One region of the Kribbella sp. NPDC043289 genome, then DNA from elsewhere that is predicted to be linked to it. Evidence: riboswitches for the same ligand, from Rfam matches in the RefSeq annotation. Region 1 holds a riboswitch; the other holds the start of a gene.

What was found. Region 1 has a riboswitch for S-adenosylmethionine ahead of thrC (threonine synthase). Riboswitches for the same ligand answer to the same signal wherever they lie in the genome.
Region 2: it holds a riboswitch for S-adenosylmethionine, as region 1 does, so the genes downstream of both, AC0662_RS11505 (aminotransferase class V-fold PLP-dependent enzyme) here and thrC (threonine synthase) in region 1, are expected to answer to the same signal.

The regions. Positions count from the first base shown of each region.
Region 1 is NZ_JBWKCB010000002.1:425,020-430,968, forward strand. Features, by position in the region: gene AC0662_RS13860 (amidase) at 1-422, opposite strand, end outside; gene AC0662_RS13865 (DUF3263 domain-containing protein) at 572-880, shown strand; gene AC0662_RS13870 (LytR C-terminal domain-containing protein) at 883-1,524, shown strand; gene otsB (trehalose-phosphatase) at 1,532-2,365, shown strand; gene AC0662_RS13880 (hypothetical protein) at 2,331-2,798, opposite strand; gene AC0662_RS13885 (DNA-3-methyladenine glycosylase family protein) at 2,845-3,792, shown strand; SAM riboswitch class I at 3,981-4,122, shown strand; gene thrC (threonine synthase) at 4,136-5,401, shown strand; gene AC0662_RS13895 (ubiquitin-like small modifier protein 1) at 5,398-5,673, shown strand; gene AC0662_RS13900 (zinc-dependent alcohol dehydrogenase family protein) at 5,740-5,949, shown strand, end outside.
Region 2 is NZ_JBWKCB010000001.1:2,417,766-2,423,714, reverse strand. Features, by position in the region: gene AC0662_RS11510 (prolyl oligopeptidase family serine peptidase) at 1-1,536, shown strand, start outside; gene AC0662_RS11505 (aminotransferase class V-fold PLP-dependent enzyme) at 1,547-2,911, opposite strand; SAM riboswitch class IV at 2,928-3,041, opposite strand; gene AC0662_RS11500 (DinB family protein) at 3,138-3,653, shown strand; gene AC0662_RS11495 (DUF6351 family protein) at 3,727-5,820, shown strand; gene AC0662_RS11490 (DUF4184 family protein) at 5,839-5,949, shown strand, end outside.

The DNA.
Region 1 (5,949 bases):
GCCGAACGGTTCAGGGCGTACGGGTTGCGGGTGAGGCCGCCGTACGCGCTCCAGCCGGACGAGGACGCCGAGCCGCGGAAGTTCGCCCACTCGCTCAGGTTGGTCTTCCCCAGGATCACGCAGCCGGCCGCGCGCAGCCGCCGTACCAGGGTGGCGTCTTCCGGCGGCGGTGGCTGGTCGGCGAGCGCCAGCGAACCGGCGGTGGTCGGCAGGTCGGCGGTGTCGATGTTGTCCTTCACCAGGACCGGTACGCCGTGCAGTGGCCCGCGGACCCTTCCCTCGTCACGCTCCGTGTCGAGGCGGGCGGCATCGGTGAGAGCGGCGGGGTTCGGCGTGCAGATGGCGTTGACCAGCTGGTCCACCTGACGAATCCGGGCCCCCAGCTCTTCCACCAGCGCCGAGCTGGACACAGTTGAGCTCACCCCTACGATCCTGCCAGAGTTGACCGGGTCGAGCCGTCCGCCGGGCGACACGCCTCGTGTCGCCTGACCGGTGAATGACATCGCTGTTGTTCAACACGTACAGTGGCTGGCGGACGGACGATCACCGACCGCACAGGAGTCAGCAGCAGATGGACAGCGCCAACGCCAGCTCTCCCGGCCCCGCCGAAGCTGCGCCGCCGGTCATCGAGGGGCTCTCCGAACGTGACGGCCAGATCCTTGCCTTCGAGCGCCATTGGTGGAAGTACGCCGGCGCGAAGGAACAGGCGATCCGGGACCAGTTCCAGATGTCCGCGACCCGGTACTACCAGGTCCTGAACGCGCTCATCGACCGGCCGGAGGCCCTCGCGCACGACCCGTTGCTGGTCAAGCGCCTGCGCCGCCTGCGGGCCGCCCGCCAGCGCGCCCGCTCCGCCCGCCGCCTGGGTATCGAGGTCTGAGCATGTCCCGCCCTAGGGGCGGCGATCAGGGACAGGTGCTGTCGTCCCTCGTCGCCGTGGCCGCCGTCGTCGCGATCGTGGCCGGTCTGCTGGTGCTGTTCGGGACCCGGGGGCACGACAGCCAGGCCGACGAGAAGCCGGCCGCCGCCAGTACGCCGAAGTCCTCGGAGACCGGGAAGCCCACGGCCGGGCCGTCGACCGTCGGTGCGAGCGTGCCGAAGCCGTCCGCGCAACCGACGGAGACCCAGCCGACCCAGCCGTCGACGACCCCGACCACGGCTCCGAGCAGCGAGCCGACGTCGACCGAGCCCACCCAGCCGCCGGCGAGCACCCAGCCGCCGGGGCAGCCGGCGACGATCCCGGCCGAGGAGCGGCCGGCGATCGAGGTCTACAACAACACTCCGCGCAAGGGCCTGGCCGACCAGGTCGCCGGCCGTGCGCGGCAGGCCGGCTGGACCGTGGCCGGGTCGCCGGACAACTGGCACGGCAAGGTCGCCGAGAGCACCGTGTACTACCCGCCGGGCATGCTCGACGCCGCCAACCAGCTCGCCCGCGACCTCGGCGTCGGCCGGACCAAGGGTGCGCTGGACAACATGAAGAAGGACCGCCTGACCGTGATCCTCACCTCGGACTATGCGGGATGACGGCCGGATGAACGTTCCGGTCATCCAGACCGACGCCGGACACGAGGGCTGGGAAGCCATCGTGACCGATCCGGCGACCGCGGTGATCTCGTCGGACTTCGACGGCGTGCTCTCGCCGCTGGTCGAGGACCCGGCCCGGTCCCGGCCCGTCGAGGGTGCACTGGATGCCCTGGCCCGGCTGGCCCGCTCGGTCGACCAGGTGGCGATCGTGACCGGTCGCCCGGCGCTGGTGGTGACGGAGCTCTCCGGCGTGACCGCTCACCCCGGTCTGGGCCGGCTCGTCGTGCTCGGCCACTACGGACTCGAGCGATGGGAAGCGGCGACCGGCAAAGTGACGAGCGACGCGGTGCCGGCGGGCGTAGCGACCGCTCGTGACCGGCTCCCGGGGCTGCTGAGCGAGGTCGGCGTACCGGATGCGTTCGTGGAGGACAAGGAAAGCTCCCTGGCCGTGCACACGCGTCGGCTGGACGATCCGGCTGGGGCGCTGGAGCTGCTCAGGGGTCCGCTGACCGCGCTGGCCGCGGAGACCGAGCTGCGGCTGGAGCCGGGCAACCTGGTCCTCGAGCTGCGCCCGCCGGGGATCGACAAGGGCGTCGCACTCCGCCGCCTGATCGAGTCGACCGGCGCCCGGTCGATCCTGTACGCCGGTGACGACCTCGGCGATCTCGCCGCGTTCCGGGCGATCCAGGAGCAGCGGGCGGCTGGGCTGCGCGCCGTACTGCTCGCGACCCGGTCGTCGAACGCGACCGAGCTGATCGAGGCCGCGGACATCGTGGTCGACGACCCGAGCGGCGTCGTGACGGTTCTCACGGCCCTTTCGGACGCGATCTCAGCTCGCTGAACGCCTGCGTCACGGTCTTGCCGAGCGGCTGGACCGGATGCTCGACGTACCCGCCGTCCTTGAGGCCGGCGAGCCGCTCGAACGGGTTCCGGGACGCCGGGTCGCCGGTGAGCAGGAACGAGATCACCACGCCGACGACGTACAGCGGGAGCATCGGGAGACCGAGCAGGCAGAAGTACTGCCAGGAGTGCCGTTCCTCGTGCCGGACGAGTGCCGGGTCGTCGAAGTACGAGCGGTCGTGCTTGCTCAGGATCACGTTCCCGATCGTGAACGCGCCGGCGACCGGGAAGCCGAGCCGGTACCCGTTCGCGAAGTACAGCCCCCGCGGCCCGCGGCTGAACGTCGCCCGCCCGAGCTTCCCGACGAAGGCGCCGGCGAGGGTGGACAGGTTGACGAAGTTGCCGATCAGCTTCACCCACTGCCAGCCACTCATGGCACTCAGTATGGGTTCTGTCGGTGGGGTGGGTAAGACTTGGCGGGTGAGTTCGGTGGTGCGGGTCTGGCGGCCTGGGCGCGTGGTGGATCCGCATTCGGTGATCGGCGGGTTGCGGAAGGGCCCTGGCGACCCGGCATACGTGTTCGACGCGGGCCGGCGGACCGTGTGGCGGGCGACCCGGACACCCGAGGGGCCGGTGCTGTTGCGACTCTCGCCGTACGACGGTGTTGTCGAGGCGGAGGCGTGGGGTCCGGGCGCGGAGTGGGCGCTCGACGGGGTGCCGGAGTTGCTCGGGGAGCTCGACAGTTGGGACGGGTTCGAGCCGCTGCCGGAGCATCAGGTGCTGGTGGATGCGGCGCGGCGGTTCCCGCACGTGCGCGTGCCGCGGTCGCGGGCGGTGTTCGAGGCGATGGCGGCCGCCGGGATCGAGCAGGTGGTGACCGGCAAGGAGGCGTTCCGGGCGTGGCGGCTGCTGCTGCGTGAGTACGGCGAGCCCGCGCCGGGGCCGGGTGGGCCGGAGGGACGGCCGATGATGGTGCCGCCGGCGCCGGAGGAGTGGCGGCTGATCCCGTCGTGGCAGTTCCTGCGGGCCGGGGTCGAGGGGCGGCGGTCGCGGGTGGTGCTGACGGCGGCCTCGCGAGCGCGGGCCTTGGAGCGGACGCTCGAGCTGACCGATTCGGCCGAGATCGAGCGGCGGTTGCGGTCGTTGCCCGGCGTGGGGGTGTGGACCGCGGCCGAGGTCCGGCAGCGGGCGCACGGTGACGCGGACGCGTTCTCGTTCGCGGACTACCACGTCTCCCGGAACGTGTCCTACGCGCTGATCGGCGAGGAGCTGGACGACGACGGCTGCGCCGAGCTCATCGAGCCGTACCGCGGGCACCGCTTCCGCGTCCAGCGCCTCCTCGAACTCACCGGCATCGGCCACCCCCGCTTCGGCCCCCGCAAATCCCTCCCCACCCACACCCCCGGCGCCACCCACCGCCTCCGCTGACCCCGCCGGCTCGAGGTGCGGATCTGCAGGCCATCACAATCGGCGGGCCGGGGGTGTGTTCACGCTCACGGGTGACGGGCGGGCGGGATTGTGATGGCCTGGGGATCCGGGCCGTGGGGCTGAGATCGTGCGTCTCGGATCGTGGGACCGGGCGACACAATTTGGACCCAATTGGGTAATCTCGGGGGAGCTCATCCAGAGGGACTGAGGGAAACGGCCCGTTGACGTCCCGGCAACCCTCCCCGTGGAGCCCCCGTCCGGGGCGTATCCGCGAGGGACCGGTGCCAAATCCGTCCCGCGCCGAGATCCGGCGTCCGGGGAAGATGAGGAGGGAACCTCACTCATGAGCCTGACCGCCGCCGGTACCCACACCATCCGTGAAGGTGCCTTTGGCAACGGTACGCACCTGAGCTGTCGCGCCTGTGGCGCGAAGTCGCCGCTCGGTCCGTTCTACGCCTGTATGGAGTGCTTCGGCCCGCTGGAAGTCGGATACGAGTACCCGACCATCACCCGCGAGCAGATCGAGGCCGGCCCGAAGAACATCTGGCGCTACCAGCCGCTGCTCCCCGTCCCCGTCGACGTGGCGAGCTACCCGAACACCGAGCCCGGCTACACCCGGCTCATCGACGCCAAGAACCTGGCCCGCGAACTGGGCCTGAAGAAGCTCTGGGTGAAGGACGACTCCGGCAACCCGACGCACTCGTTCAAGGACCGAGTGGTCGCGAGCGCGTTGAGCGCCACCCGCGAGCTGGGCATGAAGGTCTTCGCCTGCCCCTCCACCGGCAACCTGGCGAACGCGGTGGCCGCGGCCGCCGCCCGGGCCGGGATCCGCTCGGTCGTCTTCATCCCGAAGGACCTGGAGCGCCCGAAGATCATCACCACCGCCGTGTACGGCGGGACGCTGGTCGCCGTCGACGGCAACTACGACGACGTGAACAAGCTGGCCTCCGAGATCGCCGGTGAGGAGGAGGGCTGGGCGTTCGTGAACGTCAACGTCCGCCCGTACTACTCCGAGGGCTCGAAGACGCTGGCCTTCGAGATCGCCGAGCAGCTCGGCTGGCGGATCCCGCAGCAGGTCGTTATCCCGGTCGCCTCCGGTTCACAGCTGACCAAGATCGACAAGGGTTTCACCGAGCTCGGCAAGCTCGGGCTGGTCGACGCCACCGACTACAAGATCTACGGCGCTCAGGCCACCGGCTGCTCGCCGGTCGCGCAGGCGTTCCGGGACGGCCACGACGTGGTCAAGCCGGTGAAGCCGGACACGATCGCGAAGTCGCTGGCGATCGGCAACCCGGCCGACGGGCCGTACGTGCTGGACGTGGCCCGCCGGACCGGTGGCGCGATCGAGGACGTCAGCGACGAAGAGGTCGTCGAGGGCATCCAGTTGCTGGCCCGCACCGAGGGCGTCTTCGCCGAGACCGCGGGCGGCGTGACGGTCGCGACGCTGAAGAAGCTGATCGCCACCGGCCAGCTCGACCCCGAGGCCGAGACCGTGATCATCAACTCCGGCGACGGGCTGAAGACGCTCGACGCCGTGGCCGACCGGGTCGGCCCCAAGGTGACCATCCCCGCGTCGTACGACGCCTTCGTGAAGGCAGGACTGCAGTGAGTGTGAGCGTTCGGGTCCCGACCATCCTGCGGCCCTACACCCAGGGCGTGTCCGAGGTGTCCGCCGAGGGCGCGACGCTGACCGAGGTGCTCGACTCGCTGGACGCGTCGTACCCCGGGATCAAGGGGCGCGTGCTGGACGACTCGGGCGAGCTGCGCCGGTTCGTGAACGTGTACGTCGACGACGACGACGTCCGCTTCGCCGAGGGTCTGCAGACCGCGATCAAGGACGGCGGCCAGGTCTCGATCATCCCCGCGGTCGCCGGCGGCTGATCTTCCGCGCGGTTCTGGGCGTGGACCGCCCGGAACCGCCGCGCGCCGGCTGATTAAGCTGCGGGGATGCGCGCTGTCGTCATCGAGGAGTACGGCGTCCTGCCCGAGGTCCGTGAGGTTCCGGAGCCCGAGGTCGCCGCAGGTTCGGTGGTTCTGAAGGTTGAGGCCACCGGGTTGTGCCGCAGTGACTGGCACGGGTGGATGGGGCATGACTCCGACATCGTCCTCCCGCACGTCCCCGGGCACGAGCTCGCCGGCACCATTGCCGCGGTCGGT
Region 2 (5,949 bases), on a different contig from region 1:
GCGACGTGGCTCCCGGACAGTTCGGCGTACCTGTATCTGCACTACCCGGTCAGTGGGCGGAACGAGGGGACCGAGACCACCTCGCTGGCTGCTGGGCGGCTGATGCTGCACAAGGTCGGTGCGCCGCAGTCCGAGGACGAGCTGGTGCTGAGCATCCCGGACAAGGAGCAGTACTTCTACACGCCTGAGGTGTCCGACGACGACCGGTACCTCGTCGTCCACATCACCGAGGGGACCGACCCGAGCACGCGGCTCTGGGTCTACCCGATCACCTCCGACGGGCTGGGCGAGCCGGTCAAGGTCGTGGACGAGTTCAAGGACGAGATCGCCTTCGTGCGGATGTCCGGGGACCACCTCGTCCTGCGGACCGACCGCGACGCGTCACGAGGCCGAGTGGTGCTGTCGACGCTGGCAGGCGAGTTCACCGACCTCATCCCGCAGGGCGAGGCGACGCTGCAGGCAGTCCGCGGTACGGCGAACGGCCTGGCCACGCTGACGCTTGTCGACGCGCAGTCGGTGCTGACGCTCTATGCGTTGGACGGATCCGGTGCGCGTGAGGTCGACGTACCTGGCGGGGGAGTGGTGGGGCTCAACGCGTCACCGGAGTACGACGAGCTGTTCGTCGGGCTGTCGACGACGACCGACCCCACGCTGTCGTACGTCGTGTCGACCGGGTCAGGCGACGTACGTGCACTGCCGGAGCTGGTCCGCGGCTCCGGTGGCTTCACGCCGCCGCAGGTCACCGTGACGCGCCGGATCGCTCCCGGACGCGACGTGCCGTACTTCCTGATCACCCGGTCCGACCTGGACTTCTCCGCACCGCGCCCGACCCTGATGTGGGGGTACGGCGGATTCCGCATCCCGATCCAGGCGGACTACCGTCCCGGCTGGCCGGCGTGGCTCGCCGCCGGCGGAGTACTGGTCATCGCCAACCTGCGTGGTGGTGGCGAGTACGGGACCGACTGGCACGATGCGGGGCGGCTCAAGAACAAGCAGAACGTGTTCGACGACTTCATCGCGGTCGCAGAGCACCTGCGCGACACCGGCGTGACCACTCCGGAGCAGCTGGCCATGCACGGCCGCAGCAACGGTGGACTGCTCGTCGGAGCGGTCATGACGCAGCGACCGGACCTCTTCGCGGTCGCACTGCCCGGTGTGGGCGTGCTGGACATGCTGCGGTTCCACAAGTTCACCGTGGGAGCGGCGTGGGCGTCCGACTACGGTCTGCCCGATGACCCCGAGCAGTTCGAGGACCTGTTGGCGTACTCGCCGCTGCATCGCGTCAGCGACGGGACGGCGTACCCGGCGACTCTGGTGGTCACTGGTGACCATGACGACCGCGTGGTGCCGTTGCACAGCCACAAGTTCATCGCGACCCTGCAGCATGCGCAGTCCGATCCGCGGCCTGTCTTGACTCGCGTCGAGGTCAACACCGGCCATGGCTTCGGAAAGCCCGCCGCGATGGTCGCTGCGGAGTGGGCGGACCTACTGGCGTTCGCTGCTCACCATGTAGGTCTCGTACCTCCCGAGCAGTAGGAGCGCTGCTTCACCAGATGCGCGGCGCGTGGAGGTCGCGGGGATCGTCGGCCGGCTGACAGCCGTGGGCGCTCTCCGCGTACTCCGTCCGCGGGCCAGTGGTGGCCAGCGTGCGTACGGCGTTGACGAGGCGGTCCACGTGCTCACGGGTCGTCCCGAGGCCGAGGCTGGCTCGGACCGCCGTACCGTGTTCGCTGCCGGTGGTGAGCAGGTGGCCGACCAGGAGGTGGGCGCAGAACTTGCCGTCGCGAACACCGATGCCGTACTCGGCGCTCAGCGCGGCGGACACCAGCGTCGAGGTCAGACCCTTGACGGTGAAGCAGACTGTGCCGACGCGGTCGGCGTCCGCACCGAAGATCGAGTACGTCGTGACGCCGTCGATCTGCGCGAGTCCGGTGCGCAGGCGGGCCAGCAGGCTGCGCTCGTGCTGCTCGATGGCGTCGCGGTGCTTGCTGATCGCGGCGCACGCGGAGGCGAGGGCGATCGCACCGATGACGTTGGGGGAGCCGCCCTCGTGCCGCGCCGGTCCGGTCGACCAGACCACGGTGTCGCTGGTGACCGCGTGGGTCGCGCCACCGCCGTACAGGTACGGGTCGGCGGCGTCGAGCCAGTCCGAGCGGCCGATCAGCGCGCCGGCGCCGTACGGGGCGTAGAGCTTGTGACCGGACAGGGCGACCCAGTCGACATCCAGTGTGGCGATGTCGACTGCGCGGTGCGGCGCGAGCTGGGCGGCGTCGAGGCAGACCCGGGCACCATGCGCCTTGGCGACGGCGGCGATCTCGGCAATCGGGAAGATCTCGCCGGTCACGTTGGACGCGCCGGTCACGACCACGAGGCGCGGGCCTTCAGGCGCCGCCCGCAGCGCGTCGGCGACGTTCGTCACGGCCTCGGTGGGGCTGCTCGGCGCGGCGAGCCGAATGGTCCGCTCGGCCGGCCAGGGGAGCAGCGCCGCGTGGTGCTCGGACTCGAACACGATCACGGTCGCGTCCGCCGGCACGGCGTGCGCCAGGAGGTTCAGCGCGTCGGTGGTCTGCCGGGTGAAGATCACCTGGTCGTCGGTCCGGGCACCGACGAAGGCGTGCACCTCGGCGCGTGCCCGCTCGTACCACTGGGTGGTGATCCGCGAGGCGTACCCGTTGCCGCGGTGCACCGACGCGTACGACGGCAGCGCGGCCTCGACGCTGTTCCGCACCGACTCCAGACACGGGGCGCTCGCACCGTGGTCGAAGTTCGCGTAGTCGGTGACCCGGCCGTCGGCGAGCGGGACCAGCAGGTCCGAGCCGACGGTGGCGGGGATGCTGCCGGTCGCGAGCCGGGCGACGGTCGGTCGGTTGGACGTCGTACTGGCCGGCTCGAGGATGGAGAGGATCGACATGCTGGTGCTCCCAGGAAGTCCGCGCTTGCCGAACGGGGTATCCGCACGGCCTGGTCTTCACCCGGGGCACCCCACCGCGGAGGAGGGTTGCCGGCCAGCGAGCCGGGGCTTGTCGCTGGCACTCATGACCTGCCGTGAACGGTAACGAACGGGATACGGGGTCCGCCAGTGCATATCTCATGTGATGAGATAGATGTACACAATGTGGGACAACGTGAGGATGGCAATGACCTGGAACGCACCTGCGGTCGAGCGGCCGGACGGCTCGCTGACTGCTCCCGAACGCGAGCTGCTGCAGGGTTATCTGGATTTCTATCGCACCACGCTGCTGTTCAAGTGCGCGGGGCTGACCGCCGAGCAGTTGGCGGCCCGCCCGTCGCCGCCGTCCAACCTCTCGCTGCTCGGCCTGATCCGGCACCTCACGAAGGTGGAGCGGATCTGGTTCCGCATCCACTTCGCCGACGCGCCCGCCGAGCCACTGTTCGCGCCCGAGCTCGGCAAGGACGCGGACTTCGAGCTGATCGATCCCGCTGACGCGCAGGCGGCGTACGAGGGTCTGATCGCGGAGTGGAAGCTGTCCGACGAGGCGGTCGCCGGTCGTTCCCTGGACGATCGCTTCACGTTCGGCGGCACCGAGTCGTCGCTGCGGATGATCTACATCCACCTGATCGGCGAGTACGGCCGGCACTGCGGCCATGCCGACCTGCTCCGCGAGCAACTGGATGGCACCACCGGCGCGTAAATGGTCCACGGCAGGTGGAAAACGGTTGCCGTTCACTCTTCCCGGCGCGGACTTACCGTGCTCAACTCGTCACATGAAGCGAACGACCGCCCTCGTGGCGCTTGCAACAGCGATGATTGCCGCTGTCCTGGCGTTGCCCGCCAGTGCGGCGTCCGGGGTGCGGATCGAGGTGCTGTCCGCACCCCGCCCCGACATGGTCAGCGACGGCAACGCGCTGGTCTCCGTCTCCGGCCGGCACCTGGAGGACCTGAAGGTCCGGCTGAACGGCCGTGACATCACTAGTACCTTCACCCGGACCGCGGACAAGCTGGTCGGCGTCGTCCAAGGCCTCGTCGACGGCCGCAACACGCTCACTGCGGCCGATGCGCGGCTCGAACTCACCAACCATCCGCGGACCGGCCCGATGCTCGCCGGCCCGCACGAGACGCCGTTCGTTTGCGGTACGGCGACCTTCATCACCCTCGCGAAGGTCCCGCTCGGCCCACCGACCGACGCGAACTGCTCGGTGCCGATCCGCGTCGACTACCTGTACCGCTCGACCGTGGACCGCTCACTGAAGGTGCTCCCGGCAACGAAACCGGCGGACCTCGCCACCACCACGACCTCGGACGGCCGGACCGTGCCGTACGTCGTCCGCGTCGAGACCGGCGTGATCAACCGGTCGATCTACGAGTACGCCGTACTCAACGATCCCGCCGCGGGTGAACCGAGCGCGCTGAAGGCGCCGACCGGCTGGAACGGCCGCCTGGTCTACACGTTCGGCGGCGGCTGCCCGGGTGGTTGGTACCAGCAGGGGAGCGGCACCGGCGGCGTCAACGACGACGTACTGCTCGGTCGTGGGTACGCCGTCGCGTCGTCGAGCCTGAACGTGTTCGGGGTGAACTGCAACGGCGTACTCGCGGCCGAGACGATGTCGATGACCCGTGAGCACATCCTCGAGAGCATCGGCGTACCGAAGCAGACCATCGGCTGGGGGTGCTCGGGCGGTTCGTACCAGGTGTTCCAGATCGCCGAGAACTATCCGGGCCTGCTCGACGGGATCATGGCGTCCTGCGTGTTCCCGGAGGTCGGCTTCGCGACGCTGCACACGATCACCGACGCGTTGCTGCTGGACCACTACTTCAAGTCCGCGACCGGCTGGACCGACGAACAGAAACGGGCCGCGTCCGGGTTCGGCATGGTCACCACGATCGCCAACCTGGCTGGCGCCGGCCGACGGATCGACCCGCGGGTCTACTGTCCCGCGCAGCTCCCGGTCGCGCAGCGCTACGACCCGGTCAGCAACCCGGACGGCGCGCGCTGCGACGTCTACGACCATCAGGTCAACATCTGGGGCAAGAACCCAGCAACCGGTGCGGCCCGGCGCCCGCTGGACAACGTCGGGATCCAGTACGGCCTCGACGCGCTGAACGCGGGCAAGATCACCGCGGCGCAGTTCCTGGACCTCAACCGCGCGATCGGCGGGTTCGACACCGACGCGAACTTCGTACCCGCCCGGACCGTCGCGGACCAGCGCGCGATCGACACGGCGTACCGGACCGGTCAGCTGATCAACGGTGGTGGGGGACTGGCCAGTACGCCGATCATCGACTACCGCCAGTACTGGGACCAGTTGCCGAACGGCGACATCCACCTGATCTTCCACTCGTTCTCGCTCCGCGAGCGGTTGCAGAAGGCGAACGGCGACTTCGGCAACCACGTGATGCTCGTCCAGGCCGGAGACGCGGCGGGCGGCTTCAGCACCAAGAACCCGGTGCTCACCAACGCACTGGACGCGCTCGACCGGTGGATGGACGCGACCGACGCGGACCAAGGGCCCGGCTCGCCGCATGAACGTCTGCTGCGCAACAAGCCGACGTCGCTCACGGACGCGTGCTGGAGCCCGCAGAACCAGAAGATCGTCGAGACGCAGGTCGACGGCATCGGAACGACCAAGTGCAACACGCTGTACCCGGTGTGGCCGGCGCCGCGTCAGGTGGCCGGCGCCTCCGTTGCCAACGACGTCATCAAGTGCCGCCTGCATCCGATGACGCGGTCCGACTACAAGGCCAAGCTGACCGCAGCGCAGTGGAAGACGCTGCGTCAGACCTTCCCCAACGGCGTCTGTGACTGGTCGAAGCGAGGTATCGGCCAGCAGGACCCGGGCCCGAGCTGGCCAACCTTCTGACCTCCTAGGCTGCGGGGTGTGCCCTTCACGCTGGCCCACCCCGCGGCCATCCTCCCGCTGATCCGCCGGCCCCTCGTCGCATCGGCCCTGATCGCCGGCGCCGTCGCACCAGACCTGCTGTACGTCGAC